DNA from 2 places in the Mesorhizobium sp. ES1-6 genome. Region 2 is predicted to be linked to the other one. Evidence: riboswitches for the same ligand, from Rfam matches in the RefSeq annotation. Region 2 holds a riboswitch; the other holds the start of a gene.
The links. A riboswitch is a leader RNA that binds a small molecule or an ion and turns the genes downstream of it on or off. The one in region 2 is predicted to bind thiamine pyrophosphate.
Positions count from the first base shown of each region.

Region 1 (15,429 bases), on a different contig from region 2:
TGCCGAGCCGCACCGAGCCGGCATCCGGCGCCAATTCGCCGGTCAGCATCTTCAGAAGCGTCGTCTTGCCGGCACCGTTCGGTCCGACCAGACCGACGCGGTCGCCACGCTGGATGCGGGTCGAGAAGCCCTTGACCACGGTGAGGTCGCCAAAGCTCTTCTCGATATTCTTCGCTTCGATCACCAGCTTGCCGGACTCGGCGGCGTCGCTGGCGACCATGGTCGCGCTGCCTTCGGCGCCGCGATGGCCGCGAAACCGCTGGCGCATGGTCTGCAGTTCGCCGAGGCGTCGCATGTTGCGCTTGCGCCGTGCCGTCACGCCATAGCGCAGCCAGTGTTCCTCGCGCACGATCTGGCGGCCGAGCTTGTGCTGTTCGCGCTCTTCTTCTTCCAGCACAAGGTCACGCCATTCCTCGAAATGGCCAAAACCTTTATCCAGCCGACGGGTCTGGCCACGGTCGAGCCAGACGGTGGCGCGCGACACGCGCTCCAGGAAGCGGCGGTCGTGCGAGATGACGATGAGCGCCGAGGACGTGCGGACGAGTTCCTCTTCCAGCCATTCGATCACCGAGAGATCGAGGTGATTAGTCGGCTCATCAAGCAGCAGAATGTCGGGCTCCGGCGCCATGACGCGGGCCAAAGCGGCGCGCCTGGCCTCGCCACCGGAGAGGTCGCCAGGCCGCTCATCGCCCGACAGGCCGAGATGTTCCATCAGATAGCTGGCGCGGTAGGGATCGTCGGCAGGCCCGAGCCCGGCTTCGACATAGGCGCGCACCGAGGCAAAACCGTCCATGTCGGGCATCTGCGGCAGATAGCGCACCGTCGCCGAAGGTTGGCGGAACACCTCGCCGTCCTGCGGTTCGATCAGGCCGGCGGCGATCTTGAGCAGCGTCGATTTGCCCGACCCGTTGCGGCCGACCAACGCGATCTTGTCGCCGGCCGACGCGGTCAAGGCGGCGCCGTCGAGCAGCGGCGTGCCGCCAAAAGTCAGTCTTATCCCGTCGAGATTGAGAAGAGGCGGGGCCATGTCAGCTTTCAGGCAGTGGATGGGGATGGGCGAGCAGCAGTGCGCGGCCGTTGCCGAGCGCTATGTCGAGGCGGCCCCCGGTCTTGTCGAACTTGACCTCGTTGGAAATGGTCAGCGACGAACCGAAAGCCACCTCGACCTTGTCGAGTGGCCATTTGGCGCCGGTGACGGTCAGACCGGAGAGTTCGGAAAAGCCGAGAATGGAAAACAGCGTGCCGTCGGCATAATCGAAGCTCGTCCTGCCGTTGAGCAAGGGGACAGCCTCCTGGGCGCCGCTGGTCAAAAGCACATCCGTTCCGGCCTCGGCCAGCCGCAGGCCAAGCGCCAGATGCAGGAAGGCGTGATCGGCGCGCTTGCCGCCGAAGGCGCCCGCCAGCACGAGACGGGTCGCCCCGTGCCCGAGTGCCGCCGCGATCGCCAGTTCGCCGTCGGTCTTGTCCTTTTCCGCCGGGAAGGTCTGGCGGGGCACGGCGGCCAGGTCAGCAGGCAGATCGGCCGGAACCGAATCGAAATCGCCCACCCACAATTCCGGGACAAGGCCCAGCACCCGGGCATGGCCGATGCCGGCGTCGGCGGCGATGACGCGCGAGCCTTCGACCTGGCGGTCGAGCCGGGGCGTGCGGATGAGATCGCCGCCAAGCAGGATGGTGAATGTGCTCATATCCCGTCGCCTTACCAGCCCGGCACGGGAAACGGAAGGCGGCAAACTCCCACTTGCGCGGGTCTTCGGGCCGGCCTATGTGTCGGAACGCTCTAACGGGGTGCCGGACGCGAATTTCGCGGGCCGGCTGAGAGGCAGTCTCGCCAACCCGCTGAACCTGATCCGGTTTGTACCGGCGGAGGGATTAGACGTTTCGGACAGTCCGACGCCTCAATTCCTTTCAACGCAAACGAAGGAGGCGCCGATGCGCACGCTTTTATATTCTCTCATCGCAGCCACGGCAGTGGCCTTGTCCGGGCCGGCCTTGGCCAAGGACAAGCTCACCGTCTACACCTATGAGAGCTTCACCGCCGATTGGGGTCCAGGTCCCGTGGTGAGGAAGGCATTCGAGGCCGAATGCGGCTGCGATGTCGAGTTCGTCTCGGTCGCCGACGGCGTCGCGTTGCTCAACCGCGTCAAGCTGGAAGGCGCCTCGACCAAGGCCGACATCGTGCTTGGCCTCGACACCAATCTCACCGCCGATGCCAAGGCCACGGGCCTGTTCGCGCCGCATGGCCCGGTGAGCGATGTCAATGTGCCGGGCGGCTGGGCCGACGATACTTTTGTCCCCTTTGATTATGGCTATTTCGCCGTCGTCTACGATACGCAGAAGCTGAAGTCACCGCCGAAAAGCCTGAAGGACCTGGTCGAGGGCAGCGCCGACGACAAGATCGTCATCCAGGATCCGCGCACCTCGACGCCCGGCCTCGGCCTGCTGCTCTGGGTGAAGTCGGTCTATGGCGACAAGGCGCCGGAAGCCTGGGCCAAGCTCAAGACCAAGGTTTTGACCGTGACGCCGGGCTGGAGCGAGGCCTATGGCCTGTTCACCAAGGGCGAGGCGCCGATGGTGCTGTCCTACACTACCTCGCCGGCCTATCACATGGTCGCCGAGAATACCGAGCGCTACCAGGCCGCGTCGTTCGAAGAGGGCGAATACCTGCAGATCGAGGTCGCCGGCATCACCACCACGGGAGCCAAGAATCCGCTGGCGGAAAAGTTCATGGCCTTCATGACCGGACCGAAATTCCAGGACGCCATCCCCGAGACCAACTGGATGTTCCCGGCCGGCAAGACCGACAAGCCGCTAAACCCGGCCTTCGACAAGCTGGTCAAGCCGACCAAGACCTTGCTGTTCAGCCCGGAGGAGGTCGCGGCCAACCGCAAGGCCTGGGTGGACGAATGGCTGGCGATGATGAGCAAGTAGGTTTTATGGGCTAATCATCCTGAGATGAGTGCTCTAAGCTTCGCCCATTTGCCGACGGTGCGGCGTGCAACGCGCGTCTGATCCCCGCATCACCGCCGGCGTCGTCGCGCTCGCCGGGATCGCGCTGCTGATCGGCGGCGCCTTTGCCGGACTGCTCCTCGAAGGCGCGCATGACCTCTCCGGCGCCTGGGCGGCCTTCGATCCTTACCTGCTGCGCGTCGTGCGCTTCACGCTCTGGCAGGCAACCCTATCGACCCTGCTTTCGGTGATACCGGCGTTGTTCGTGGCGCGAGCCCTGTCGCGGCATCCACGCTTCTTCGGCCGCGCTTTCATTCTGCAACTCTTCGCCGTGCCGCTGGCGCTGCCGGCGATCGTCGCGGCGCTCGGCATCCTGGCGCTCTATGGCCGTGCCGGTTACTTCGCCGGCATGCTCGGTGCCGTCGGCGGCCAGGGCTGGCGGGGCATCTACGGCCTGTCCGGCATTCTCGTCGCGCATGTCTTCTTCAACCTGCCGCTGGCCACCCGCCTGTTCCTGGAAGCGTTGCAAACCATTCCCTCCGACCAGTGGCGGCTGGCAAGCCAGCTCGGCATGGGCGCGCGTCCGGCGTTCCGGCTGATCGAATGGCCGACGCTGCGCGCCGATCTGCCCGGTGTCGCCGGGCTGGTCTTCATGCTCTGCATCACATCCTTCACCATCGTGCTGACGCTCGGCGGCGGGCCGGCCGCGACGACGCTCGAAGTCGGCATCTATCAGGCCTTGCGCTTCGATTTCGATCCCGCGAGGGCTGTGGCTCTGACATTGCTGCAGATCGCCTTGACCTTCATCGTGGTGCTGGCGCTGACCCGGCTTGGCGCCAATGTCGTCGGCGACGCGAACCTGCCGGTCGCGCCGCGCCGTTACGGTTTCGTCAACGGGACCGAGACTTCGCTGAATGCCTTGCTCATCGTGCTGACGCTGCTGTTCGTCGCGGGACCGATGGCCGCGACCGTGATGGCCGGATTGGGCGCCGATCTCGGCCGGCTGGCCGGCGAGGCCACTGTGCGGCAAGCGACACTGACCAGTGCCGCGCTTGCCTTCCTGTCGGCATGGCTTTCCGTGATGCTGTCGCTGGCGCTGACCATGGCGCGCCGGGCGCTGGCACTGAACCGACGCGCCGGTCCGAGGACGCTGCTCGAACACGCAACCGACACCGGTGCCGGCTTTGTCCTGGTGGTTCCGCCAATCGTCATCGGCGCCGGCTGGTTCCTTCTGTTGCGCCATGCCGGCGACGTCTTTGCCATCGCCCCGCTCATGGTCGTCACCGTTAACGCCGTCATGGCGATGCCTTTCGCGCTGCGCGCCATCCGCCCCGCCTATGATGCGGCGAGCGAGCGGCACGAACGGCTCTGCGCGCAGCTTGGCATTTCCGGCCTGGCCAGGTTGCGGCTGGTGGACTGGCCGTCGCTGCGGCGCCCGCTTGCCACCGCCTTTGCCTTCGCCATGGCGCTGTCGCTTGGCGATCTCGGCGTCATCGCCCTGTTCGGCAGTGATTCCGTGCAGACCTTGCCCTACCTTCTCCTGGCACGCATGGGCAGCTACCGCACGCAGGACGCCGCCGGCCTGGCGCTGCTGCTCGGCCTGGTCTGCCTGGCACTGGTGCTGGCAGCGGACTGGCTGGGAAGGGAGAAGGGCCGCGATGTCTGACGGAGCGATTGCCAGGAAGGGTGTTCCAGTGCAGCTGGACAAGGTTTCGTTCACCTATGGCGAGGCTCCGCTTTCCTTCGATGTCGCGTTCGCGGCGGCCGAAATCACCGCCATCATGGGGCCGAGCGGATCGGGGAAGTCGACGCTGCTCAATCTGGTGGCCGGGTTCGAGACGCCACTGTCCGGCCGCGTGCTGATCGGCGGAGCCGATGTCGGCGCCTCGCCGCCAGCCTCGCGGCCGGTGTCGATGGTGTTTCAGGAAAACAATCTTTTCGCCCATCTTTCCGTCGAGCAGAATGTCGGGCTCGGCCGTTCGCCATCGTTGCGGCTGACAGAAGCCGACCATGCCGATATCGCGGAGGCGCTTGCGCGCACCGGCCTCGCCGGCAAGCAGAAGCGGCTGCCGCGCGAACTCTCGGGCGGCGAGCGCCAGCGTGTCGCCCTTGCCCGCGTGCTGGTGCGTGACCGCCCGGTGCTGCTGCTCGACGAGCCCTTCGCCTCGCTTGGGCCCGCCCTGCGAAACGACATGCTCGACCTGGTTGCCGACCTGCATGCCGAGCGTGGCATGACGGTGCTGTTCGTCACGCACCAGCCGCAGGATGCCCGCCGCATCGGCCAGAATGTGGTGTTTCTGGACAATGGCGCCGTCGCCGCCGCAGGCGCCGCGGACGATTTCTTCGCCGGGGCTGGTCCAGAGGCATTCCGGCGCTATATCGGCGCCAGTGGAGGGGATGCCGTATCACGAGATATTGCCCGGAAGCCGACATAATTTACGGTCAAACCGGCTTCTGGCGAAGGGACGCTTGCTTGCCATGGTCCATGTAGTGTGGCTAGGTCCGCCCAATGGTCCGGCACAGGCCGTGATTTGCCTACAGCATCCGCCGCACGCCCCGAGGGCCGCGTGACGGATGCTGTAGCAGTTTGTTTTCTTGCGCATGACGGCTCCGAAGATCGCCCCCGATTTTCATGGTCATGCGCCCAGGATCTGAAAGGAAGCCGTTCTGGCGATCGGCGTTGACAGAGCAAGACGCAATCCGCTGGCACGCTTTCTGGCGCTGTCCGGCTTTGCCGTGGCTCTCGCCAGCTGCCAGATGTTCACGCCGCCGGACGTGCAGGAATCCGGCTTCCAGCCGTCCGACAAGCCGATCACGGTGGATAATGTCGCCGCCAACAGCAAGCTTGCCGAACTCGCCAAGGCGCAGCATCCGCGCATCCTGGCGACCTATGGCGGCGAGTATTCCGATCCCAAGCTCGAGCGCATGGTCGCCAAGGTGGTCGGCAATTTGACCGTGGTGTCGGCCAACCCGACCCAGACCTATCGCATCACCATCCTCAATTCGCCCAACGTCAACGCCTTCGCGCTGCCGGGCGGCTATCTCTACATCACGCGCGGCCTGCTCGCGCTGGCCAATGATTCGTCCGAACTCGCCGCCGTCATCGCGCATGAAATGGGCCATGTCACCGCCAATCACGGGCTGCAGCGCCAGCAGTTGGAGGCCGAGGAAGGCCTGGCAACCAAGGTGGTTTCCGATGTGCTCGGCGACAGCCCGACCGCCAAGGCGGCGCTGATCCGCGGCAAGCTCAGGCTGGCGCAGTTCTCGCGCAACCAGGAACTGGAGGCCGACGCCATCGGCATCAAGTCGATTGGCGAGGCGGGCTACGATCCTTACGCGGCCGGCCGCTTCCTGCAGTCGATGTCGGCCTATACCGATTTCCGCTCGATATCAGGCGCCACCGACGCCAGCCTCGACTTCCTGGCCACGCATCCCAACACACCGCAGCGCATTGACCTGGCGCAGCGCCACGCGCGCCAGTTCGGCGCCCCGGGCTTCGGCACGCGCGACCGCGATTCCTTTCTTGCCGGCATAGATGGCCTGCTCTATGGCGATACGCCGGAAGAAGGGTATGTGCGGGGCGAGACCTTCCTGCATCCGGGCCTTGGCGTGTCGTTCACGGTGCCGGACGGTTTCATCATCGACAATTCGGCGGCAGCGGTGACGGCGACCGGTCCCGGCGACATAGCGATCCGCTTCGACGGCGTTTCGATCGACAAGAACCGCGCCTTGACCGACTATATCAGAAGCGGCTGGGTGGCAGGCCTCGACGACAGCACCGTCAAGCAGGAGACCATCAACGGCAATGAGGCGGCGACCGCGCATGCCGGCGCCGAGGGCTGGCAGTTCGACATCGCGGTGATCCGCGCCGGCGGCCAGGTCTATCGCCTGCTGACCGCGGCGCCCTCGGCCAGCACCTCGCTCGAGACAGTGGCGCGGTCGGTCAGCGGATCCTTCCGCATCCTGAGCCCGGCTGAAAAAGCGGCCCTGAAGCCGCTGCATATCCGCGTGCTAACGGTACAGCCGGGTCAGACCATGGGCTCGCTTGCCGCGCAGATGGTGGGGGTCGATCGCAAGCTCGACCTGTTCCGCGTGCTTAATGCGTTGTCGCCGGGTGCCGCGGTTTCGGCCGGCGACAAGGTCAAGATCGTCACCGACAAGTAGCGCTCGTTGCGAGAATCAGGCGGCGGTCGCCAGGAATTCCGGGTTCTGCTTCACCAGCGCCACTTTCAGCTTTTCCATGGCACGGGCCTCGATCTGGCGGACGCGCTCCTTGGAAATGCCGAGAGTCTCGCCGAGCGCCTCGAGCGTGGCGCCCTCATCGCTCAGCCGGCGCTCCTCGATGATCCTGAGTTCACGTGCGTTGAGCGCGCCGAGCGCTGTTTTCAGCCATCCAGAACGGCGTTCGACATCGATCGTGTCGCTGGCGACCTCATCGGGCAGGGGGTCGTCCGCGACCAGGAAGTCCATCCGCTCGGTGGCGCCGGAATCGTCGGCAAGCGGCATGTTCAGCGAGGAATCCGGCGCGGACAGCCGCGAATCCATCATTGCCACATCGGCCTCTGAAACGCCGAGCGCAACCGAAACCTCACGATAGAGCGTCTCGTTGGAAAGCGGCTCGGCGCCATTCGCAAGGCGGGCGCGCAAACGTCTGAGATTGAAGAACAGGGCCTTCTGCGCCGAACTGGTGCCGCCGCGCACGATCGACCAGTTGCGCAGGATATAGTCCTGCATAGAAGCGCGGATCCACCACGTCGCGTAGGTCGAAAACCGCACCTCGCGCTCGGGCTCGAAGCGGGCGGCTGCCTCCAGCAAGCCAACATGCCCTTCCTGGATCAGGTCGCCGAGCGGCAGGCCGTAATGACGGAATTTGGAGGCCATGGAAATGACCAGCCGCATGTGGGCCACGGTGATGCTGTGCAATGCGTTCTGGTCGTTGTCCTCTTTCCAGAGCAATGCGAGACGATGCTCCTCGTCGCGCTCGAGGTATGGCGCCCTCATTGCCGCGCGGACCATGATCCGACCTGCCGTGTCTTCCATCATAAGGCGCTCCTGGCTCAGGCGGTGCGAATGACAGGCACCGGCTTGAAATGACGGCGTCGTGCCCTAGAACAGCCAAAACTGCCGTGCGCGGGAAAGGTTCCGCCGCCGCAGGCTGGCGCGCGCCGAAGTCCGGGCAATTTCGGCGCGGCTGCCTGCAGCCTCCGAATGTGCGAAGAAATGTCTTCAGAGAATTTGATTTCTGGAATTTCCTGTCTTTGAAATTTCATTCCTTATTTTTTCGACCTGCATCTGGCATTTTCCAGCCCTCACAACATGCCTGACATCAGGCCAAGGACGGGATCACAGAAAAATGAAATGGCTTAAGTCGCTCATCATCGCCGGAACGCTGCAGGCGCTCGCCGTTGCATCGGGCCATGCCGGCGCCAATCTCGACCAGATCAAGCAGGCCGGCATCATCAAGGTCGGCACGGAAGGCACTTACGCGCCCTTCACCTATCATGACGCTTCCGGCGCGCTGGTCGGCTTCGACGTCGAAATCGCCAAGGCGATCGGCGACAAGCTCGGCGTCAAGGTCGAGTTCCTCGAAGGCAAGTGGGACGGGCTGATCGCCGGCCTCGACGTCAGCCGTTATGATGCCGTGATCAACGAAGTCGGCATCACCGACGCCCGCAAGGCCAAGTACGACTTCTCCGATCCCTACATCGCCTCCAAGGCGGTGCTGATCGTGCGCGGCGACAACACCGACATCAAGACCTTCGCCGACCTCAAGGGCAAGAAGTCGGCACAGTCGCTGACCTCCAATTTTGGCAAGCTGGCCGAATCGAACGGCGCCGAACTGGTCGGCACCGATGGCTTCGACCAGTCGATCCAGCTTCTTCTGACCGGCCGTGCCGACGCCACCATCAATGACAGCCTGTCGTTCCTCGACTTCAAGAAGCACAAGCCCGACGCCAATGTGAAGATCGCCGCCCAGGAAGAGAATGCCGATTACTCCGGCGTCATCGTCCGCAAGGGCGACCCGGAACTGGTCGCGGCCATCAACAAGGCGCTGGCCGACATCAAGGCCGATGGCACCTATCAGAAGATCGCCGACACCTATTTCGGCCAGGACGTGTCGAAGTAATTTCACGCACGGGGCCTTCCGCAGGTCCGAACCCCGCTCAGCGGCGAGCCGTCTTTGACGGCTCGCCGCTTTTGTCGTGATATGGCCGGCGCATTCGCGCTTCGATGACGCCGCTCGTCCATTCCGGAGGATATTTCGTGCCGCACTGGCTGCAACTGATGCTGGAGTCGCTGCCTTCGCTGCTGTGGGCCGCGTTGATCTTTACCGTGCCGTTGACGCTGCTGTCCTTCGTGCTTGGCCTGACGGTGGGGCTGGGCGCGGCGCTCGGCCGGCTGTTTGGCCCCAAGCCGCTTGTGGCGCTCGTGCGCTTCTATGTCTGGATCTTCCGCGGCACGCCGCTCCTGGTGCAGTTGTTCCTGATCTTCTATGGCCTGCCTTCGGTCGGCATCCTGCTCGATGCCTTTACCGCGGCGCTGATCGGCTTCACCCTCAACATCGGCGCCTACACATCGGAAATCATCCGCGCGGCCATCGGTTCGGTACCCAAGGGCCAGTGGGAGGCCGCCTATTCGATCGGCATGACCTGGAGCCAGGCGATGCAGCGCACCATCCTGCCGCAGGCCGGACGCGTCGCGGTGCCGCCGCTCTCCAACACCTTCATCTCGCTGGTCAAGGATACCTCGCTGGCCGCCGCCATCACCGTGCCGGAGATGTTCCAGGCGGCGCAGCGCATCGTCGCCACCACCTATGAGCCGCTCATCCTCTATGTCGAGGCGGCGATCCTCTATCTCGCCTTGAGTTCGGTGCTGTCGGCCCTGCAGACGCGGCTGGAGGAGCGGCTCAACCGGTATGGCGGCTTCCTGGAGGCACGCTCATGATCAGCCTGACCAACATCGAGAAGCGGTTCGGCGACAATCTCGTGCTGAAGGGCGTGACGGTTACCATTGCCGAAGGCAGCGTCACCGCGCTGGTCGGCCCTTCGGGTGGCGGAAAAAGCACGCTGCTGCGCTGCATCAACCTGCTGGAGATCCCGACCTCGGGCACGGTGCGCATCGGCGACGAGACGCTTGAGTTCCGCCCGGGCGTGAAGGTGCCGGCCGCGGACATTAGGCGCCTGCGGCTGCAGACCGGCATGGTGTTCCAGAATTTCCAGCTGTTTCCACACCGCACGGCCATCGAGAACGTCATGGAAGGCCTGGTCACGGTGCTGAAATGGCCGGAGGCTCGGGCCCGTGAGCGGGCGCTGGCCCTGCTGGAGAAGGTCGGCATGGCACACAAGGTCGATGCCTGGCCGGCGACGCTGTCGGGCGGCCAGCAGCAGCGCGTGGCGATTGCCCGGGCGCTGGCGCCGTCACCCAAGGTGCTTCTGTGCGACGAGCCGACTTCCGCCCTCGACCCGGAGTTGGCGCAGGAGGTGGTCGATGTGCTCGGTCAACTCGCCAGCGAGGGAACGACCATGGTGATGGCAACGCATGATCTGCGCCTCGCCTCCAAGATCGCCCGGGAAGCGGTGTTCCTCGACGCCGGCGTCGTCGTCGAGCAGGGGCCGTCCGCCACGCTGTTCGGCAATCCGGAGCGCGAACGCACCAAGCGATTCATCGCGACGCTGAAGCAGGAGGCGGAGAAGGAAGGCGGCGCATAGCCGCGGCAATCTCCGGCAATGCCAAAGACAAAAAACCCGGCGCGAGGCCGGGTTTTTCGTGAACTCTAGGACGAGGGGATTCAGGCAGCTTCTTCCTGCTCGGCTTCCTCGTTGTCGGCCTTGGCGCCGCGCTTGGGTCCCTTGTTGAGGTTGACCTCGATCAGGCGCACGGCTTCGGTTTCCGACATACGGTTGACGGCCGCTATCTCGCGCGCCATGCGGTCGAGTGCCGCCTCGTAGAGCTGGCGTTCGGAATAGGACTGTTCCGGCTGGTTGTCGGCGCGGTAGAGGTCGCGCACGACTTCCGAGATCGAGATCAAATCGCCCGAATTGATCTTGGCATCATATTCCTGGGCGCGACGCGACCACATGGTGCGCTTGACGCGGGCGCGACCCTGCACGACCTTCAGCGCGCGCTCGACATAATCCTCTTCCGACAGCTTGCGCATGCCGATCGAGGTCGCCTTGGCGACCGGCACCTTCAGGCGCATCTTGTCCTTCTGGAAGTCGATGACGAACAGTTCCAGCTTGTGGCCAGCCACTTCCTGCTCGTCGATCGAGACGATCTGGCCGACGCCATGCGCCGGATAGACGATGTACTCGCCGGTCTTGAAACCGTGACGCGCGGCCGTGGACTTCTTCTGCGGGGTGATCGTTGCCATTACGCCCTGAACTCCTTGTTGTGGGCCGGCGGCGGTGCCGGCTGAACTCACGTGATCGGGGTCACCGATCATTAGCCGCACAACAGATGAACCCACCGGAAAAGCCGGGACCGGCAAACCGCACGAATTGCGACCGCCTGGCCCAGATCGCTCTGGTCCGGAGTGGGATTTTCACCTTTCAGTGATTTGGGGCGTCTGCGCCATAAATCGACGTTGTGTCACCGGCATGTTTCGCTGATGTAACACAAAAAGTCGGAAGAATCAAGGTTTTGCTGCGTAAGCGGAGGTCATAACCAATCGCCGCCTGTCAAGGCGGTTAATCCGACTTGCCTGTTACGCTACGTCATACAAGCCTTTACAGCGGTGTTGTCAATCGCCTTCGCCGGGCTCGGCGGAGAAGTATTTCTCGAACTTGCCGGCCTCACCGTCGAAGCTCTTGGCGTCGGCCGGCGGCTCCTTCTTGGCGGTGATGTTGGGCCATTTGTCGGCATATTCGGTGTTGATCTGCAGCCATTTGTCGAGGCCCGACTCGGTGTCGGGCTTGATCGCGTCGGCCGGGCATTCCGGTTCGCAGACGCCGCAGTCGATGCACTCGTCGGGATGGATGACGAGCATGTTCTCGCCTTCGTAGAAACAGTCGACCGGACAGACCTCGATGCAGTCCATATATTTGCATTTGATGCAGTTGTCGGTCACGACATAGGTCATCGGGCGGCTCCGGGACGTCCAGTTTTTGCTGGCTTTTTCCGTGAGGTAACGCCTTTATCGGTCGCTTGCAAGGGTGGCCATTCCCAGCGACGCCAAGGTTTGGGAATGGAAATCCGCAAGGGCGCCGCCGCGAAGGCCTGGCATGCCTCGCGCACCGCCCGTTTGCCGGCGCCGGTTTTGTTTTTTGCCTGCGGTTGCCCTGCGGAGCACCGCGCGTCTGGTCGACGGGGGCTCAATCTTCGTCGAGCAACCGGTCGGTCTGGCGGCGCTCTTTTTTGGTCGGCCGGCCGCTGCCAGCCTCGCGCAGCGCCGGGATGGCATCGGGAAGGGCGTCGCCCTTGGGTGTGGGCGGCGGCGACATGTCTTCATAAAGGGTGCGGGCTTCCTCGGCCGGGCCGCGCCGCGCACCAGCGCCAAGCACCTTCCAGACGAAGATACGCCGGTCGAGCGTGATGGTCAGCACGTCGCCCGGCTTGACCAGATCGGAAGCCTGCGCTGCTTTGTCGCGATTGATGCGCACGCGGCCAGCGACCACCAATTTGGCCGCCAGCGAGCGCGATTTGACCGCACGCGAGAAGAACAGCCATTTGTCGATGCGCTGGCGGCCTTCAGCAACCATCGAAGTGCCGAGCCTACTTCTTTAGCTGGTCGCGCAAGGCGGCGAGCTTGGCGAAGGGGGAATCCGGGTCGAAGCGCACCGGGCGCTCCTCGCGTGGCTTGGCCTGGAATGCAGGCTTGCCGCCTTGCGGCCCGCCCTTGCCTTCCGGCCTGCCGCCCTTCCAGTCCGGCCGGCCTTCGCGCCTTTGTTCGCCTTCGGCGCCAGGCTTGGGCTTGAACTTCGAGCGGTCGAAGCGCGGCTTGCCGGCGCCGTCGCGGCGTCCTTCATGAGCGGGACGCTCTCCTGGCGTGACGGGCGCGGCGGCGGCATCGGCCGGCGCGTTGCCGCGGCCGCGCGCCTGGCCGTTGCGCTGGCGATTGTTACGGCCTTCGTGATGGCGGGGGCGCTGGTCGAAGCGCCCTTGCCGCCACAGCAGGATAGGCTTTGGCGCTTCGGCTTCGGCGGCCGGTTCAGCCGCGGCTTCCGCCACGGCAACGGGTTCGGCCGCCTCCGTCGAGGTGGAAGCGTCAGCGGCCGGCTCCGCCGGCGCTGCTTCGTCCGCGGGCGAGGCTTCAACCGCCGCAGCTTCAGGTTCGGCGGTTTCAGGTTCGGCTTGTGGTTCAACCTGTGCCGGCTCGGCGGCTTCAGCTACAGGCGTCTCCTCATCCGCAACCTCGGCGGTCGCTTCTGATTGCTCTTCCGCGACAGCCTCCGCCGGGGCGTCCGCAACGATTTCGGCTGGAACCTCGGATACGGTCTCCGCGTCCACATCGGGCGACGACTCCGAACCCTCGACGACGGCCGGCGCCGCCGCCTCTTCCGCTGCCTTGGCTTGTTCGGCTCGCGCGGCCTCTTCGGCCGCGAGCTTGGCCGCTGCGGCTTCCCGCGCGGCACTGTCCTGTGCTTCCAGCCGTGCCTTGACTTCCGCCGCCGGCTTCGGCTCGGCGCGATAGCCGAGCCCCTTGAGGATTTCTTCCATGTCGTCGGCGGTGGCGCCGAGGATCGACATCATCGGTGGCGTCACCATGAAGGCCTGGCCGTCATAGGCGCCGTCCGGGCGCTGGCCGAGGCCGGGCTTCCAGTTGGTCGCCGGGCGGATCAGGTCGGCCAGCCGCTCCAGAATGTCGATGCGCACGGCGCGGCGGCCGAGATTGCGGTATCCGGCCAGCTTGTAGAAGGCCTTGTCGAAGGCCGGATCGATGACAACCGAGGTGCGGCCCGATGCCAGCGCATGGACGACGTCGCCGAAGCCAGGCTTGTCCTTGCCGTCGTTCTTCAACGCCCACAGCAAGGTCACCAGTCCGGCCGGCGCGGGCTTGATCAGCGCCGGCACGAAGACGTGGTAGGCGCCGAAGCGTACGCCGAGCCGGCGCAGTGCGGCGCGGCCCTCCTGGTCGAGCGACTTCATCTCCTCGGCGATGTCGCGGCGGTTGATGAGGCCGAAATTCTCGACCAGCTGGAAGGCGATGCCGCGGCCGATGCCGGAAATCTGCTCGGCATTTTTCAGGTCGACCAGCGGCTTCAGCAGGGACTCGATCTGGAAATTGACAAAGCGCTCGGCACGCGCGGCGACCTTGTCGCGCGCCGGGCCGGTGAGCTGTTCGTCCGCCAGAAGCACCAGACGCGGCTTCAGCGCGTCCTCGCCCGAAACCAGCGTGCCGATCGGCGCGCCGATCCAGCGCAGCGTGCCGTCCGAACCGAGCGCGAGGTCGCCATTGGCGCAGGCGCCGAAGCGCTCCGCGCGGGCATCGAATTCGGCGGCCAGCGCCTTTTGCGCGGCCGTGCGCACCGCCTTGGCGTCTTCGCCGCCGGCGGTCTGGTCGGCGGTGAAGCGGAACCCTTGCAACTCGCCGACGTGATGGCCTTCGACAAGGACGGTTCCGGTAGGGCTGATTTCGGCTTCAGGCATGGTATTTTCTCTAAGGCGCCGCATGAGGACGGAAGTCCTGCGGTCTACGAAGCGTTTCGTCAACCGCTCATGCAGCGCATCCGACAATCTGTCTTCGATTTCGCGCGTCTTTTCCTGCCAGTGTGCCTGATCGGCCAGCCAGCCGGGCCGGTTCGACACGAATGTCCAGGTACGGATCTGGGCGATGCGGTGCGACAGCGTGTCGATGTCGCCCTCGGTGGTGTCGGCGCGGCGCACCTGCTCGGCCATGTAGTTTTCGTCGACATGGCCGTGGCGAGCGAGGTCCATGTAGATCGAGGCGATCAGGTCGGCATGCTGGGCGGGCGCGATCTTGCGGTAGTCGGGCAGCGCGCAGGCTTCCCAAAGCAGCGCCACGCGCTTGGCATTGGTCGCGAGCGCGCAGATGTCTTCGTCGCGGGAGAGATGTTCGAGCGCCTGCGCGTCGACGGCCGGCAGCGCGCGTGTCAGGCCCTCGACCGGGGCGTTGGTTTCGATCGAGCGCTTCAGCGCCTCAAGGCTGGCGAAATCGAATTGGGCGGTGCGCCACTGCAGCACCTTCACCGGGTCGAAATCATGGCTCTCGATCTTCTGGACCAGATTCTCGTCCAGCGGATCGACCTGACCGGTGACGCCGAAGGTGCCGTCGCGCAGATGCCGGCCGGCGCGGCCAGCGATCTGGCCAAGCTCGGCCGCGGTCAGATTGCGGTACTGGTAGCCGTCGAACTTGCGGTTCTGGGCAAAAGCGACATGGTCGAGATCGAGATTGAGGCCCATGCCGATGGCGTCGGTGGCAATGAGATAGTCGACGTCGCCGGACTGGAACAGCGCCACCTGGGCATTGCGGGTGCGCGGCGAGAGCGCTCCGAGCACGACGGCCGCACCGCCTTGCTGGCG
Region 1 is NZ_JAIUGU010000003.1:516,871-532,299, forward strand. It holds gene LB564_RS11350 (ABC-F family ATP-binding cassette domain-containing protein) at 1-1,027, opposite strand, end outside; gene LB564_RS11355 (thiamine diphosphokinase) at 1,029-1,688, opposite strand; TPP riboswitch at 1,775-1,889, shown strand; gene thiB (thiamine ABC transporter substrate binding subunit) at 1,933-2,931, shown strand; gene thiP (thiamine/thiamine pyrophosphate ABC transporter permease) at 2,996-4,615, shown strand; gene thiQ (thiamine ABC transporter ATP-binding protein) at 4,608-5,384, shown strand; gene LB564_RS11375 (M48 family metalloprotease) at 5,707-7,113, shown strand; gene LB564_RS11380 (RNA polymerase factor sigma-32) at 7,129-7,992, opposite strand; gene LB564_RS11385 (amino acid ABC transporter substrate-binding protein) at 8,303-9,076, shown strand; gene LB564_RS11390 (amino acid ABC transporter permease) at 9,214-9,894, shown strand; gene LB564_RS11395 (amino acid ABC transporter ATP-binding protein) at 9,891-10,658, shown strand; gene LB564_RS11400 (CarD family transcriptional regulator) at 10,739-11,320, opposite strand; gene fdxA (ferredoxin FdxA) at 11,690-12,028, opposite strand; gene LB564_RS11410 (RNA-binding S4 domain-containing protein) at 12,261-12,647, opposite strand; gene LB564_RS11415 (helicase-related protein) at 12,661-15,429, opposite strand, start outside.
Region 1: another riboswitch for thiamine pyrophosphate. It lies ahead of thiB (thiamine ABC transporter substrate binding subunit); the one in region 2 lies ahead of LB564_RS26920 (Ykof family thiamine-binding protein).

Region 2 (15,429 bases):
CGCCGTCTGCTGGCCAGCGCGGCCGATTTCGGACGAGGCCGAGGCAATCTGGCACGCGGCGGCGCCGGGCCGGCTCGACATCGTCGGTGGCGACACCAATCTTGCCATGCTGGCGGGCCTCAACGCCTATGACAAGCCGTCTATCTTCACCGATCTCGATATGCGATTCGCGCCCTGGATCACGAGGCAGCGGCTGCGCGACCATGGCATGCTGATGGTTTGGCCGGGTCGCAACGTGCCGTCACTGCTGCGGCCATGGCTGGACAACATCCCGGTCAAGACCGTTCTCTTCAACTGGTCGCGCGAGGCGCCGCCGGTGGCGATCAGCTTTGCGGCCATTCCGCCCGGTATCCAATATCTGCCGGTCGCCGCCAGCAGTCGGACCAGGCATCCGCGCGTCTGAGCGGCGTCACGCAATCCCGTTGCCTACGCGGCGTCTTTCACGGGCCCAACCGAATGGCCATTCTTCCGACTGGACGAAGCAGGCGACAATGCCCATTTATGGGCTGTCCAAATTGTTGCCGCGCAATTCCCCAGGGGAAAGCTGCTATACTTTCTCCGGAATTGCCTTTGAGGAGACGTTACATGGCGACTTCCAGTGAACGCGCAGTGCTTGCCGGCGGCTGCTTCTGGGGCATGCAGGATCTGATCCGGCGCATGCCGGGCGTCCTCGCCACGCGTGTCGGCTACAGTGGCGGCGACGTGCCGAACGCCACCTATCGCAATCATGGCACGCATGCCGAAGCCATCGAGATCAGCTTCGATCCGGCAAAAATCAGCTTCCGCCAGCTTTTGGAATTCTTCTTCCAGATCCACGATCCGACGACGCGCAACCGCCAAGGCAACGATGTCGGGATGAGCTATCGCTCGGCGATCTACTACACAAGCGAGGAGCAGAAGCGCGTGGCGGAGGACACCATCGCCGATGTCGATGCTTCCGGCCTGTGGCCCGGCAAGGTTGTCACCGAGCTCGCACCGGTCGGAGCGTTCTGGGAGGCCGAGCCCGAGCATCAGGACTATCTGGAGAAATATCCCAACGGCTACACCTGCCATTTCGTCAGGCCGGGCTGGAAGCTGCCGGTTCGTGAAAAAGCCGTTTCGTAAGTTCACGTGTCGATTTTTGGCGGCGGCTGATATAAACGCCCGCCAATTGCCATAAGACCATGGGGATAGCGGCGTTGACCACTGCCCAGTGGTTGACAGCTCGCTGCGTTGCTGACCAACTGTGCGGGTTGATTTGATTTTCAGGGGGTGAGCATGCGGAAGATCTACGAAAAGCCCGTGCTGGTGAAGCGGGAAAGACTCTCCAGTGTCGCCGCGGCCGGGCCGCTCTCTCCCAAGCCGGGCTGACCGACTGGCCTTTTGGTCCTGCCAGGACGGGTGCGTGAGGGCGCGTGGCGGCAAGCGATGTCTTGCTTCGTCAGGCGCCTGACAGATGATGTCTTCCCAGCCTGAGGCCCGTGTCGGCCAACTCAATGCCGTTTTCATAATGGACGTTACTGCCTACACCGGGCCGCTGCTGTCCGGTTGGATCGAGGCGGGCAACCGTATCGGCGCAATCATCGTGCCTGGTTTTCAGCGCAGAGGCTTGAGCATCGGCAATTTTCGGCGCAGGCTGAAGCGCTGGTCTCTCCTCAGGCGCTATCTTGGCAACACGCCGGTCAAGGTGATCGAATTCGGCCGGCCTTACGAGTGGAACGAGCTCGCCCGGCAATTGCCCGGCATCGCCGCGGATGTGCTGATCTGCTACGCTTTCCCGACCTTGATCCCACAGCAGGTGCTCGACCTCTTTCCCAAGGGTGGGCTCAATTTTCATCCGGCGCTGCTACCCAATTACCGGGGTCCGCATCCTCTCCATCGCCTGGTCGCGGACGGCCAGCATGCCGTCCATGGCGGGGTGACATTGCACAAGATGACCGCCAATTTTGACGACGGCGACATCCTCGGGCAGGTGCCGTTCTCCGAAGCGGACTGGGCATCGCGGCGCGATATGGTCCACAGCGTGGCGACCGCGATGCGCGGGTTGGTGCGCGAGGTGGCGCCAGCCTATTGCAGGGGTCTGGTGTCTGGGCTGCCTCAGCCAGCCGGTGATTTCGTCTGGGCGCGACTAGAGCGGCACCACACGATGATCTCATCCGACATGTTGATCGAGCACGTTGCCCGGCTGTGGCATGTCCTGGGTGCCAATCCCGGTATCTATATGGATGTCGCCGGCCGCAGGGTCAGGCTGGCCTTCGAGGTCAATCGACTTGGCCCGCCAACTGGAAAGGGCCCGGTAAGGCGATGGGGCAGGATCGAGTTCGATCTCGCCGATGGCCGGGTCCGGTACCTCATCCATGGTCGCCTGCTCAAGCGGCTGATGAAAATGCACGCGGTGTTCGCGCGCTCGCAAGCTGGAAACCCACGGCCTGATATAAGGGTCTTTGGCGCGGTGGATAGCCAATCGCCGCGCGAGGTGTCGCCGGACGGCCCCTAGACCAAATGCACATGAAAACCGCGGACCTGCGTCCGCGGTTTTCATGCCGCGATCGAAAACTACTTGCCGCAGTTGTTGTCGTTCACGGTCGGGGCGGTGGCGTTGCCATTGGCATCCATCTGCGCGCCCTGGGGATTGGTCGGGCAATTCCGGTCCGCATTGGAATTCATGTCGCCTGGCGTGGTGGTCGTGCTGTTGGTTGCGCCCGAATCGATCGTATTGGGCGAGGCCGGCGTGCTTGGGTCCACCGTGACCGACTTGCCGCTGCCGCTGGACCCATCCGCGCCGGCCGCGCTGTTGCTTTGCGCCATGGCGGATGTTGCCAGGGCAATGGTGAAGGCCGAAGCCGTGAGGATTTTCATGAACATGGTCTGTCTCCATTTCTGTAAACTGGTCGCCTGGATCGGTGCCCGGTTCCGCCGAAACGATGAACCGCCGATCTCTCTGGTTTGACGCAAATCCCGACGGAAAACCGCTTCACACTTTTCCTGGAATCGCGTCCGGCGACTGTTGGGACAACCTCTCGGCGCGGTGAAGGTTCCAGACAAATTCCGCGCCGCAATGCCCGACCGCCTTCGCGCTGGCGCAATGCTTTTGGCGCGACCTGCCGAAAAACCGCTTCCCCAACCGATCGAATGGTGCTTTAACGCGGCCATCCACAGGGGTGCTCCGTACGGTCGGGGCTGAGACGGGGGCGGCAAGCCCACAGACCCTAGAAGCTGATCTGGGTAATACCAGCGGAGCGAGGCGGGCGATGTTTTCAGGCGCACAGGTTTCCCTATATCCCATGGCCGACGATTTCGTCGGCGTCATCCTGGGTGCGCTCGGCGCGCTCGATCCATGGCGCGACAGGCTCAGGATCGAGACCGACGACATCTCGACCTTGCTGGTGGGCCCTCCCGAGGTGTTGTTCCCGGCGCTGCGCGATCTTTTCGTGGCCGCCTCCCGCAGCGGCAAACATTGCGTGCTGTCGGCCACCATTTCGCGTGGCTGCCCGGGTGAGCCGGACGATCCGATCTGCCGTTCCGACGCGACAGGCGGACCTGCCGGGCCACTTGGTCCGCGCAAGCAAGCCGCCATCACCGCCGTGCGCGGCGCGCCCGCCACTGGCCAGCGGGCGGCGGCGCAGTTCTCTCTCTATGTGATGGGCACGGACGACCACATGGACGAGATCTATGGCTGTATCGATTTCCTGAAGCAGTCCGGCGTCTACGATCGCTCCAAGAATTTCTGCACCAAGCTGCGCGGCGATGCCGGCGCGATCTTCTCGGCACTCGATGAAGCTTTCTGCCGCTTCGGGCCAGGCGCAGGCCACGTAACCCTCGACGTCACGGTCTCGGCCAACAGTCCCACCGCTGTCTGATCCGCTCGCGCTGGTGCGCGACGGCCGTCAAGGGTCTCACCTCTCGTGGCTTCATCGTCATTCAACCGCCCGCGCCACTTTGCGGGTTTCTTCGCCAAGGCGGCACCGGCCGTGATGTCGGTCGGGTTGCTGCTCGTGGCGTGGGAGCTGTACGCGAATTATTCCGGTATCAAGCCGACCATTCTTCCTGCACCCTCGCGCGTCTTCGAACAGGCGATCCTCAATCGCGAGGCTCTGGTCGACAACGCCATCCCCACCATCCGGGCGACGCTGATCGGCTTTGCCTTTTCTCTTGGCGCCGCCTTCGCGCTGTCGATGCTGGTCGACTTCTTCCAGCCTTTGCGGCGCGCGCTGTTTCCCGTCTTCATCGTCAGCCAGACCTTGCCGCTGGTGGCGATCGCGCCCTTGGTGGTGCTGTGGTTCGGTTTCGGGCTTACGCCCAAGATCGTGCTGGTGGCACTGGTCACCTTCTTCCCGATGCTGGTGGCCCTGGTGCAGGGCTACGAAGCGACCGAGGCCGAGATCGGACAGATGCTGCGCGCCATGGGCGCGGGGCGCTGGCGGGTCTTCATGCTGGCTCGGTTGCCTTCGGCACTGCCCTATTTCTTCGCTGGCCTCAGGATTTCCATCACCTATGCCGTCGTCGGCGCCATCTTCGCCGAATATGCGGGCGCGGCCAAAGGGCTGGGCATCTATATGCTCAACGCCAAGAACAATTTCCGTCCCGACCTGGTGCTGGCCGCCGTCGGTGTCAGCGCCGCACTTACTCTCGTCCTGTTCGGACTGACGGTGCTGCTGCAGCGTCTTGCCATGCCCTGGGAACGAGCCGCTGGCAGGCAAGCCGCGGGAAAAGGGCCGCAGGCATGAGCCGGCTCGAATTGCGGCATATGCGCAAGGCGTTTGGCGGGCTCGACGTGCTCGCCGACATTTCGCTCAGCGTGGATGCCGGCGAGTTCGTCTCGATCCTTGGGCCATCGGGCGCCGGCAAATCGACGCTGTTCCAGCTTTTGACCGGCGCCGAGCACGGCGAGGGGGAGATGATCTTCGACGGCGCGCCGCTGGACGATCATGGCCGGCATTTCGCCTTCATGCCGCAGCGCGACGCGCTGATGCCGTGGCGGCGCATCCTCGACAACACGACGCTCGGGCTCGAAGTGCAAGGCGTCGGCCGCAAGGCGGCACGGGCGCGGGTCGCGCCGCTGTTTGCCGAGTTCGGGCTTGCCGGCTTCGAGCGGCATTTTCCGGCGCAGCTTTCAGGCGGCATGCGCCAGCGCGCGGCGCTGCTGCGCACCGTGGTGCAGGAGCGCGACATGCTTTTGCTCGACGAGCCGTTCGGCGCGCTCGATGCGCTGACCCGCGCGGCCATGCAGCGCTGGCTCGAACAGATGTGGCGGCATCATCGCTGGACGGCATTGCTGATTACCCATGATGTGCGCGAAGCCGTGTTCCTGTCCGACCGCATCTATGTGTTCTCCGCGCGGCCGGCGCGTGTCGTGCGCGAGATCAGGGTGCCGCTGCCGCGCCCGCGCGATCGGACCGGCACCGCGACCAGGCAGGCAGGGGCCCTCGAGGCCGAGATTCTCGATATCCTGCTCAACCTCCAGCCCTCCAAAGGACATGACCATGACTGACTTGACGCGCAGGCAAGCTCTGCTGCTCACTCTTGCCGGTAGCATACCGCTGATCAGCGGATCGAGCCGCTCCTTCGCGGCAACGCGGAAGGTCACCGTCGCCCTCGACTGGACGGTCAACACCAACCACATCGGGCTGTTCGTCGCCCGAGATAAGGGATTTTATCGCGAGGCCGGCCTCGAGGTCGACATCCTGCCTTACAGCGATACCGGCGCCGGTACGCTTGTCGCCAACCGCGTCGCCGATTTCGGCATCAACGGCACCATCAGCCTCTTCACCCAGAAGACCGCTGGCGCCGACTTGAAGGCCGTCTATGCCGTGGTGCAGTCAGAGACTGGCCGGCTGGTGTTCAATGCGGCGCGGGGCGAGATCAAAAGCCCTAGGGATCTGGATGGCCTGACCTATGGCGGGTTCGGCAGTGCCTGGGAGAAGGCGCTGATTTCGACCATCATTCGCCACGATGGCGGCAAGGGCAATTTCGAGACGGTGACGCTTGGCACGTCCGCCTACGAGGCGCTGGCCAACGGATCGGTCGACTTCACGCTCGAAGTGTCGACCTGGGAGGGCGTCGAAGCCGAACTCAAAGGCGTCAAGCAGCGCGGCTTCGTCTATGCCGACCACGGCGTGCCGGACGAGCACACGACGCTCATCTCTTCGAGCGAAGCGTATCTCCAGGCAAATCCCGAACTGGCATCGTTCTTCGTCCAGGCAACGCGGCGCGGCTACCAATTTGCGGTCGATCATCCAGATGACGCCGCCACGCTGCTGATCGCCGCCAACAAGGATGCCTTGACCAATCCGGCCTTGATTCACGCCTCGCTGAAAGCACTGATCGGAGGCCACTATCTGCGCGGACAAGATGGCGCCATCGGCACCATGGATCCGGCCAAGATGGAAGCCATCGGCTCCTACCTTTTCGCCGCCGGCATCCTGCATGACGCCGACGGCAAGATTGTCTCGCACCGTCCTGAATTCGCGGCGTATTTCAGCAATCAATATCTCAACTAGGCATCGATGCGGAACCGCGAACAGGATCGTCCGATGCCGGCGCGAGGGATCTGGCCAAGTCGCGGTGGGCAGACCGCGGCTACAGCCCTTGATTTCCGGCAATTTCGATCTGGTTTAGGACCGATGTGATCTTCTCGGTTAACGGCACGGCAATGGTTCCGTGCCAAGGTCACCTCGAGGGACCACCGGGATGCTTGCCTTGCTCATGTCAAAAAGTGAAGCGCTTTCGCGTGCGGCCGATAACAGGTTTTTGTCCGCTGCCCGCAAGCGCGAGATCCTGGTCGACCTTCGCGAAGGCTTCTTTCGTCTCTGCGCCCTGGCGTGCGCGGGGCTGTTCGTCTATCGCGGCGTTTCTCAACTCTTGGAGGATCCGACCCGGCTCAATGCCGCGCTGGTGGCGATTTCCGAGATACTCACCTTCACCTGGCTGCTTCTGTCGCGTCGTCCTGTGGAGCGTGACTGGAATCCGCTTACGGTTATTGTCTCGGTGACGGCCAGTTTTGGCGTTGCGTTGATCAGCCTCCAGCCAGGCATTGCACTTATCCCCCTCTATGTCGCCGCGCCGTTACAGATCATCGCACTGCTGTTCGTTATCTGGGGCAAGATCTCGCTGGGGCGCTCCTTCGCCATCCTGCCCGCCAATCGGGGCGTGATGACGGGCGGCGCCTACCGGCTGGTGCGGCACCCCATCTATGCCGGCTATCTCGCCGGCCATGTGCTCTACCTCCTGTCGGCCTTTTCGTTCCACAATCTCGCGGTCTATGCAGTGATCACCTATCTGCAGCTTTACCGCATTTTGCGCGAAGAGGCGCTTTTGGCGGCCGCGCCGGAGTATCGCGCCTACATGGAACGCGTGCGCTACAGGCTGTTTTACCGGCTATTCTGAGGTCGACATCGCCAAGGCGCCGCTGCTAACGCCACTTGCCCGTGATTGGTCGACAGCGCTTACCAGCCGGACGTCATGACGTTTCCGACGTCATTTGAGATACGGGTATCTTGATGGAGCCGCCTGTCAGCAATGACGCGAATCCGGCAAGTTTCGCCATCGGGCAAAAAACCGTTTTTCTCCTCTAATTATCCGATATGTCGATAATATCGGGTGTTGTTAAAAAATATTTTTTACAAACATATTTTATATTTACGACTGTTATCATTTTTCGGTTTCTACAATAAATACCATTAATATCACTGTCACATCCTGGTTTGAAACTGAAGCTGACCTGTTGCGTAGTTGAGTCTGCAATCGGCGCGTGCCGACTGCCTTAGCGCAACTACAACAGGAGAGTGTTATGGCTTTTTCGATCAAAACAGTCGCCAGTGTGTTGGCAGGTAGTGCAATGGTCTTGGTTCTTTCCGGGCCGGCAAACACAGCGGGCCTTGGTGTCGGTGTCGGCGCCTCGGTTGGCGGTAGCGGCGGCGTCAATGCCGGTGTTGGCGCATCGGTCGGCGGCGGTGGCGGCATCAACGCCGGCGCCGGTGCGTCGGTGGGCGGCAGCGGCGGCGTCAATGCCGGAGCGGGCGCCCGTGTCGGTGGCTCGAGCGGCGTCAGCGCCGGGCTCGGCGCTTCGGTCGGCGGCAGCAACGGCATCAATGCCGGTGCGGGCGCCAATGTCGGCGGTTCAGGCGGCATCAATGCCGGGCTCGGCGCCAATGTTGGGGGGGCAGGCGGCATCAACGCGGGGCTTGGCGCCAATGTCGGCGGCACAGGCGGTATTGGCGTCGGTGTCGGTGTGGGCATCGGTGGCGGAACCAATCCCAGCAACCCGTCGAATCCGAGCAACCCCTCGAACCCCAGCCATCCGAACGTGCCGGGTGTGGTGGCCCAGATGTCGGGCAGCCAGCTGTCGAGGATGAAGAAGCGCTGCGTCGACGTGCTCGGCAGCGAAGGAAGCTATGATCGCGACCTGCGGCAGCTCTGCCTGCTGATCGCCCGCCGCTGAGGCTGAAGGAGGTTGCGGAACCAGCCGTGAGGCTTTGGCCGCACTCTCCTGGCCTCCGGCCGGTCGGAAAGCCCGCCGTCCAGGCGGGCTTTCTGCTTTGCCGGCTGGCTGTTCCGTAGGCGCAATGGTCGGCGGAACGCCAGCCTTCCTAAAACGTTCATACGTTGCAACATCCGAATGGCGCGATGTTGAAACAGCGCGAAAGCGCGCATTCAGGAGCAGGGAAAGCCATGGGTCTCGGCACGATACTTATCATTATTCTAATCCTCGCGTTGCTCGGCGGCTTCAGCGGTCTCGGCGGCGGCCCGTTCTACGGAACAGGTTATTATGGTGGTGGCGGTCTCGGCCTCGTGTTGATCATCGTCATCATCCTTGTCGTCATGGGACGCATTTAGCGGCTCGATCACGGTGGCAATCGCAATCGCGTGACCGTGCTCATCCCGTCGAGCACCGGATTGTGATGCAGGCAAGCCGGCTTGTGATCCGACACATGAGCGGACTCAACGTATGGTGATTGCGGTCCACACCCCCCGTGGAAACAAGAGGAGAGGGTCCCACCCCTTCATCCTCCTCCAAGGCCCGCCCCGGTTTCCGGAGCGGGCTTTCTTTTTTCGTTAAAAGCTATGGCTTCGACGTAGCTCGCCGTCGGCGGGTACCGAGGGCTTGCCGTGACATCTTCCACACGGATCGTTGACAGAATTCGCATGCCAGGATATTGAACAGGATTATACAGGTTCACTGAACAGGTACGCATATGAAGCGGCGCGCGGTTCAACTGTCTCCCGGCACGGGCAAGCCCGAGCAGATCGCGACCGTCCTCGAACATGAGATCCGCTCCGGCGTTCTCGGTTTCGGCGACAGGCTGCAAAGCGAAAATGAACTCGTCCAGCGTTTCTCCGTCAGCCGCAACACCGTCCGCAAGGGGCTTGAGGAACTCTCCAGTCGCGGGCTGATCACAACCAAGGTCGGCATCGGCTCCTTCGTCACTTTCGATGGCAAGCCGGTCGATGACGCCATCGGCTGGTCGCGGGCGCTCGCCAATGCCGGCGCCAATGCCGAGACGCGGACACTACGGCTGGAGGTCATCGAGGATCCCGGGCTGGCGACCTTGCTGGATGTCGAAAGCCCGTTCTTTATCGCCGTCGACCGGGTGCGCACCAATGCCAATGACGGTCATGCGATCTCCATCGAGCGCAGCCGCCTGCCGCTGTCGCCGGAACTGGAGGATGTGCCGCTGCGTGGCCTGCGCGAGGGCTCGCTCCACCAGACGTTGCGCGGAGCGGGGTTGATACCGGACCATGGCGAGGAGTGGGTCGACATCGAGATGCTGAACGCAGATGACGCCGCCATCCTCGGCTGCCCGCAGGGCACGCCGTTCCTGCGCGGCCGCCGACTGACGCGTGCGGCCGATGAGCGGCCGATCGAATATGTCACCAGCCTGCTCAACCCCGCGCATTTCGCGCTGCATATGAGGTTCTGAGCGATGCCGGACATTGAGTTTGAGATGGACCGCGCGATGGGCGCACTCGTCGGCGGGGCGCTGGGCGATGCGCTCGGCATGCCGACGCAGCTTCTGTCGCCGGCCCGCATTGCCGAACTCCATGGCCATGTCGAGGATTTCGTCGCGCCTTTCGCCGACCATCCGGTGTCGAAGGGGCTGCTGGCCGGCACAATCACCGACGATACCGAGCAGGCATTGCTGCTTGGCCGCATCCTGATTGAGTCCGGCGACAGCTTCGACCATGCGCGCTGGGTGAACGCGCTGCTCGACTGGGAGCGTGAGGTCAAGGCGCGCGGCAGCTACGATCTCCTGGGGCCATCGACCAAGCGTGCCATCGACGCCATCAACAATGGTGTGCCGGCACAAGAGGCGGGCCGTAGCGGCGACACCAATGGCGCCGCCATGCGCATCGCGCCGGTCGGCATCATGATGCCGCTGCAGCCGCTGGACGCGTTCGTGGCCAAGGTGGCCGAAACCTGCCGGGCGACCCACAACACCTCGATCGCGATCGCCTCCGCCGCCGCGGTCGCGGCCGCCGTCAGCCGTGGCGTTGCCGGCGGCGATTGGCATGCGGCGTCCGATAGCGCGGTCGCGGCGGCGCGTCGAGGGGCGACGCACGGAAACTGGGTGACCGGCGGCGACATCGCCGCGCGCATCGTCTGGGCGCGGGATCTGGTTCGCGGCAAGGTGAAGAGGGACGCGATCCGGTTGATTACCGATCTGGTCGGCACCGGTGTCGCCAGCCAGGAATCGGTGCCGGCTGCCTTTGCCGTGCTGGAAGTCGCGGACGGCGATCCATGGCAGGCGGCAATCATCAGCGCCAATCTCGGCGGCGACACCGACACGATCGGTGCCATCGCGGCCGGCATGGCCGGCGCCTGCACCGGATTTTCGCGCCTGCCACAGGATCGCATCACCGGCCTCAGGGGTATCGACATGGCGCAGGTTCGGGCGCTGGCCGCCGATCTTGTCGCGGCGCGGATGTCGAACGGTCGCGTCGGCAAGGCCGGGTCCGGCAAGGACGCGGCATGAGTGGGCGTCTCGTCCATGTCGGCAGCGCGGTGGTCGACTATGTCTACCGCATCGACGCCTTGCCGGCGTCCGGCACCGAGAAAACGGCGTCTGGGTATGCGCAGCTTGCCGGCGGCGGCTTCAACATGATGGTCGCCGCGGCCCGCACCGGTATGAAGGTGGTGTTTGGCGGCCAGCTCGGCAGCGGCCCGAATGGCGACTTCCTGCGTGCCGCCTTCGCCGCCGAGGGCATCGAGGTGTTGACGCCGCCGTCCCCCCTGATGGACAGCGGCAATTGCGTCGCCATGATCTCGAGCGACGCGGAACGCACTTTCGTGTCCTGGCCAGGCGCCGAGAGCGTTCTCAGCCCCGACATGATGGCGCCGGTGGTGATCGGCCCTGATGACTGGGTGTTCACGTCGGGCTACACGCTGAGCTATCCCGGGAGCCGCGATGCACTGACCGGATGGATCGAGGCGCTGCCGACGGACATTCCCTTCGTCTTCGATCCGACGCCGGTCATAGCGGACATTCCACGTGCCATTCTCGATCGTGTGCTTGCCCGCACGACATGGCTGAGCTGCAACACGACGGAGGCGGCCGGGATTGCCGGCCCCGGCGAGGCAGAGGCGCTCGCCGCTCGGCTTCTGACGGATCATTGCCCGAGCGCCGATGGCGTCGTCATCCGGGCGGGCGCGGACGGATGCCTCGTCCGGCTGGCAGACGGCACGGCACAGACGGTTGCCGGCTTCGAGGTGACGGCCATCGATACCAATGGCGCGGGCGACACGCATATCGGCGCCTTCGTCAGCGCGTTGGCCCGTGGCGCGCCTCCCTTCGAGGCGGCGACCCATGCCAATGCGGCGGCGGCCATTTCGGTCACCCGCCACGGCGGCTCGTCGGCTCCGACCGACGAGGAAATCCAGACTTTCCTGGACCAGGCCGCGTCGACCGGCGCGCCAGGCCAGACATGGAAGGCCCATCAGACAGCCTGACAAGCCCCGGAAGCGGGCAAACACAGAGAGGAACGAACCATGCGCATGCCTGACTTGACTGCTCTCTTGACGGCGACCGCCGTCTTCACCTCCGCACTCGCCTTCACCGCCCAAGCCGGCGAGGTGCACGTGCTCAACTGGAAAGGCTATGGCGCCGACGAGCCGTGGGCCGTCGAAGCTTTCGAAAAGGCGACCGGCAACAAGGTCATCAACGACTTCTTCAATTCCGAACAGGAAATGCTGACCAAGATCCGGACCAATCCCGGCCTCTACGACGTCGTCATGATCAACGCCGCCTTCAACGACCAGGCGATGGCGGAAAAGCTGATCCAGCCGATCGATACCTCCAAGCTGGCGAACTATGCCGACATCAGCAAGGACAAGGCCGGATCGCCGATGCTTGACCATGACGGCAAGGTCTACGGCGTGCCGTGGGTGTGGGGCCTGACCGCGCTCGCCATCAACGAGAAATCCTTCGACAAACCGCCGACATCGATCGCCGAGATGTGGGATCCCGCGCATAAGGGCCGCGTCGTCATCCGTGACGATGCCGTCGAGGCGGTTCAGTTCGGCGCCATCGCCACCGGCCAGAACATCAACGACATCAAGGATATGGACGCGGTGAAGACCAAGCTCACATCGTTGATGCCGCAGATCAAGACCTTCTGGAGTTCGGAGAACGACTGGAACCAGATGGTCGCCTCCAACCAGATCGACATCGGCACCTATTGGAGCGGCTCGGCCGACCGCGCCAAGACCCATTTCAAGCTGCCGGTCTCGCTGGTCATCCCGCAGGAGGGCGCCGTCGCCTGGCTCGATGCCTTCTCCATTCCCGTCGGCTCCAAGAACGTCGCCGGTGCGGAGGCCTTCATCAACTATATGATCGATCCGAAGTTCTACGTCGAATGGGTCACCAAGGTCGGCGCGCCGGTGTCCGCCAACACCAAGGCGGTCGAAGCGCTGCCCGAGGATGCCTTCAACCGCAAGGTCATGGGTGATCCCGAGGTGGCCAAGCGCATCCAGTTCCAGGCGCCGATCACCGACGCGCAGCGCGAGGCCTATCTGGCGCTCTGGCAGCAACTCAAGGTCGACGTGAAGTAAGTTCATGTCCCGGCTAGCCGGCGGTTCGCGCCGGCTGCCGACTGGTCTTCAATCCCGGGGAGGAGGGGTAGCATGGCGGCACAGGGTGCGGTCGCGGCGCGTAGCGGGTTGAGATCGGCTTTGCCGCTTTTGGCGCCGGCCTATCTCTGGCTGACGGTGGCGATCTTCCTGCCGCTCTCGGCCATGGTCTTTTTCTCCTTCATGACCGACCTGCCGCTGACGGGAAAGCCGTGGGCCTTCACGCTGGGCAATTACGCCGCCTTCTTTTCGCAGAGCCTCTATCTGACCCTGCTGCTGGCTTCGCTGCGCCTTGGCCTCGAAGTGACGCTGTGGTGCATCGTCATCGGCTACCCGGCAGCCTATGTGCTGGCCAAGGTGCTGAAGGGCCGCAGCCGCGAGGCGATCTTCCTGCTGGTCATCCTGCCGTTCTGGTCGAATGGGCTGGTGCGCATCTTCTCCTGGGCGATGGTTCTGCGCGAGGGCGGCATCCTCGACACGGGCCTCAACGCCGTGCTGCCGTTCAAGATCAACATCGATCTCATGTATTCCTATCCGGCGGTCATCATCGGGCTGGTGCATTCCTACGTGCCTTACATGGTGCTGACCTGCTATCTCACTTTGCAGGCCATCGACGACTCGCTGATCGAGGCCGGGCGTTCGCTCGGCGCTTCGCGGCTGCAGGTGCTGAAGCGGGTGATCATTCCGCTGTCGCTGCCGGGGTTGGTGGCGGGCGCCGCGCTGATCTTCGTGCCGGTCGTCGGCTCGTTCATGGAGCCACGCATTCTCGGCGGCCGCACCGGCACGTTCTATGGCACGGTGATCGAGGACCAGTTCGTCGCCGTGTTCAACTGGCCGCTCGGGGCAGCACTGTCCTTCATCCTGCTCGCCGTCGTTCTGGTCATCCTGGCGGTAGCTTCGCCGGTGCTGCGGAGGGCGGCGTGATGGCTACGACACGCTTCCTGGAATGGCTCGGCCGGATCTACATCGGGCTGCTGCTCGCCTTCCTCTATCTGCCCATCATCATCATGGCGCTGATGTCGTTCAACGTCTCGCCCTTCTACCAATTGCCTTTCGACTGGACCACCGAGTGGTACGCCTCGCTGTGGCAGAACGACCAGCTGATCGCGGCGACCTGGAACAGCATCGAGATCGCGGTCATCACCACGATCATTTCAACCGTGCTCGGCTCGGCCGCGTCGCTGGCGCTCTTTCGTTACGAGTTTCGTGGCAAGAAATTCCTGCAGGCGCTGCTGTTTCCGCCGATCGCGATCCCGTGGCTGATCACCGGCACGGCGATGCTGATCTTCTTCTTCGGCGTCGGCATCGGGCGCGGCCTGTTCGCCATCCTGCTCGGGCATGTCGCGCTGGCGCTGCCCTATGTCATCGTCGTCGTCTCGGCGCGGCTGCAGACCTTTGCGCCCGAATTGGAAGAGGCGGCGCGCTCGCTCGGCGCCAACCAGTGGCAGGTGACAAGGCAAGTGACGCTGCCGTGGATCATGCCCGGCGTCATTGCCGGCGGGCTGTTTGCCTTTGCCGTGTCGTTCGACCAGTTCGTCGTCTCCTATTTCCTGGCAACGCCGGGACAGACGACGCTGCCGGTCGAAATCTACGCCGCGATCCGCAAAGGCTTCACGCCCGAGATCAACGCGGTCTCGACCATCATCATCGTGGTGTCGATGGCGCTGATGCTGCTCACGGCGCGGTTCTTCAAATTCGGCGGAGAGAAATAATGGCCGGTGTGCAGGTATCCAACGTCTCGCGCAGTTTTGGCGCCCACAAGGCGCTGGACGATGTCTCCATCGATTTCGCCGACGGTGGCTTTTATGCGCTGCTCGGGCCATCGGGCAGCGGCAAGACCACGCTGCTGCGCCAGATAGCCGGCTTCGACTTTCCCGACAGCGGCCGCATTGCCATCGGCGGCGAGAGCGTCGAGCGGGTGCCGGTCGAGAAGCGCCGGATCGGCATGGTGTTCCAGAATTATGCGCTGTTTCCAAATATGAGCGTCGCCGACAATGTCGCCTTCGGGCTGTCGGTGCGCGGCGAGGCCAAGGCTGTCATTGCGATGGAAGTGCAGCGCGCGCTCGACCTGGTGCAGTTGGGCAAGCTCGGTGGGCGGCGACCGCATCAGCTCTCCGGCGGCCAGCGTCAGCGCGTGGCACTCGCCCGCGCCATCGTTACCAAGCCGCGCGTGCTCTTGCTTGACGAGCCGCTCGGCGCGCTCGACAAGGCGCTGCGTGTCGACATGCAGATCGAGTTGAAGCGCATCCAGCGCGAGATCGGCATCACCACCATCTTCGTCACCCACGACCAGGAGGAAGCGCTGACGATGAGCGACCGCATCGGCATCTTGCGTGACGGCAGGCTGGTGCAGGAAGGGCCGCCGGAAGAGATTTACGACCGGC
Region 2 is NZ_JAIUGU010000014.1:105,205-120,633, reverse strand. It holds gene LB564_RS26945 (glycosyltransferase family 39 protein) at 1-403, shown strand, start outside; gene msrA (peptide-methionine (S)-S-oxide reductase MsrA) at 586-1,104, shown strand; gene LB564_RS26935 (putative RiPP precursor) at 1,258-1,350, shown strand; gene LB564_RS26930 (formyltransferase family protein) at 1,490-2,476, shown strand; gene LB564_RS26925 (hypothetical protein) at 2,536-3,132, opposite strand; TPP riboswitch at 3,127-3,240, shown strand; gene LB564_RS26920 (Ykof family thiamine-binding protein) at 3,231-3,839, shown strand; gene LB564_RS26915 (ABC transporter permease) at 3,954-4,706, shown strand; gene LB564_RS26910 (ABC transporter ATP-binding protein) at 4,703-5,470, shown strand; gene LB564_RS26905 (ABC transporter substrate-binding protein) at 5,463-6,479, shown strand; gene LB564_RS26900 (methyltransferase family protein) at 6,685-7,365, shown strand; gene LB564_RS26895 (hypothetical protein) at 7,769-8,419, shown strand; gene LB564_RS26890 (DUF3309 family protein) at 8,650-8,814, shown strand; gene LB564_RS26885 (GntR family transcriptional regulator) at 9,174-9,899, shown strand; gene LB564_RS26880 (ADP-ribosylglycohydrolase family protein) at 9,936-10,952, shown strand; gene LB564_RS26875 (PfkB family carbohydrate kinase) at 10,949-11,926, shown strand; gene LB564_RS26870 (ABC transporter substrate-binding protein) at 11,966-13,027, shown strand; gene LB564_RS26865 (ABC transporter permease) at 13,100-13,969, shown strand; gene LB564_RS26860 (ABC transporter permease) at 13,969-14,757, shown strand; gene LB564_RS26855 (ABC transporter ATP-binding protein) at 14,757-15,429, shown strand, end outside.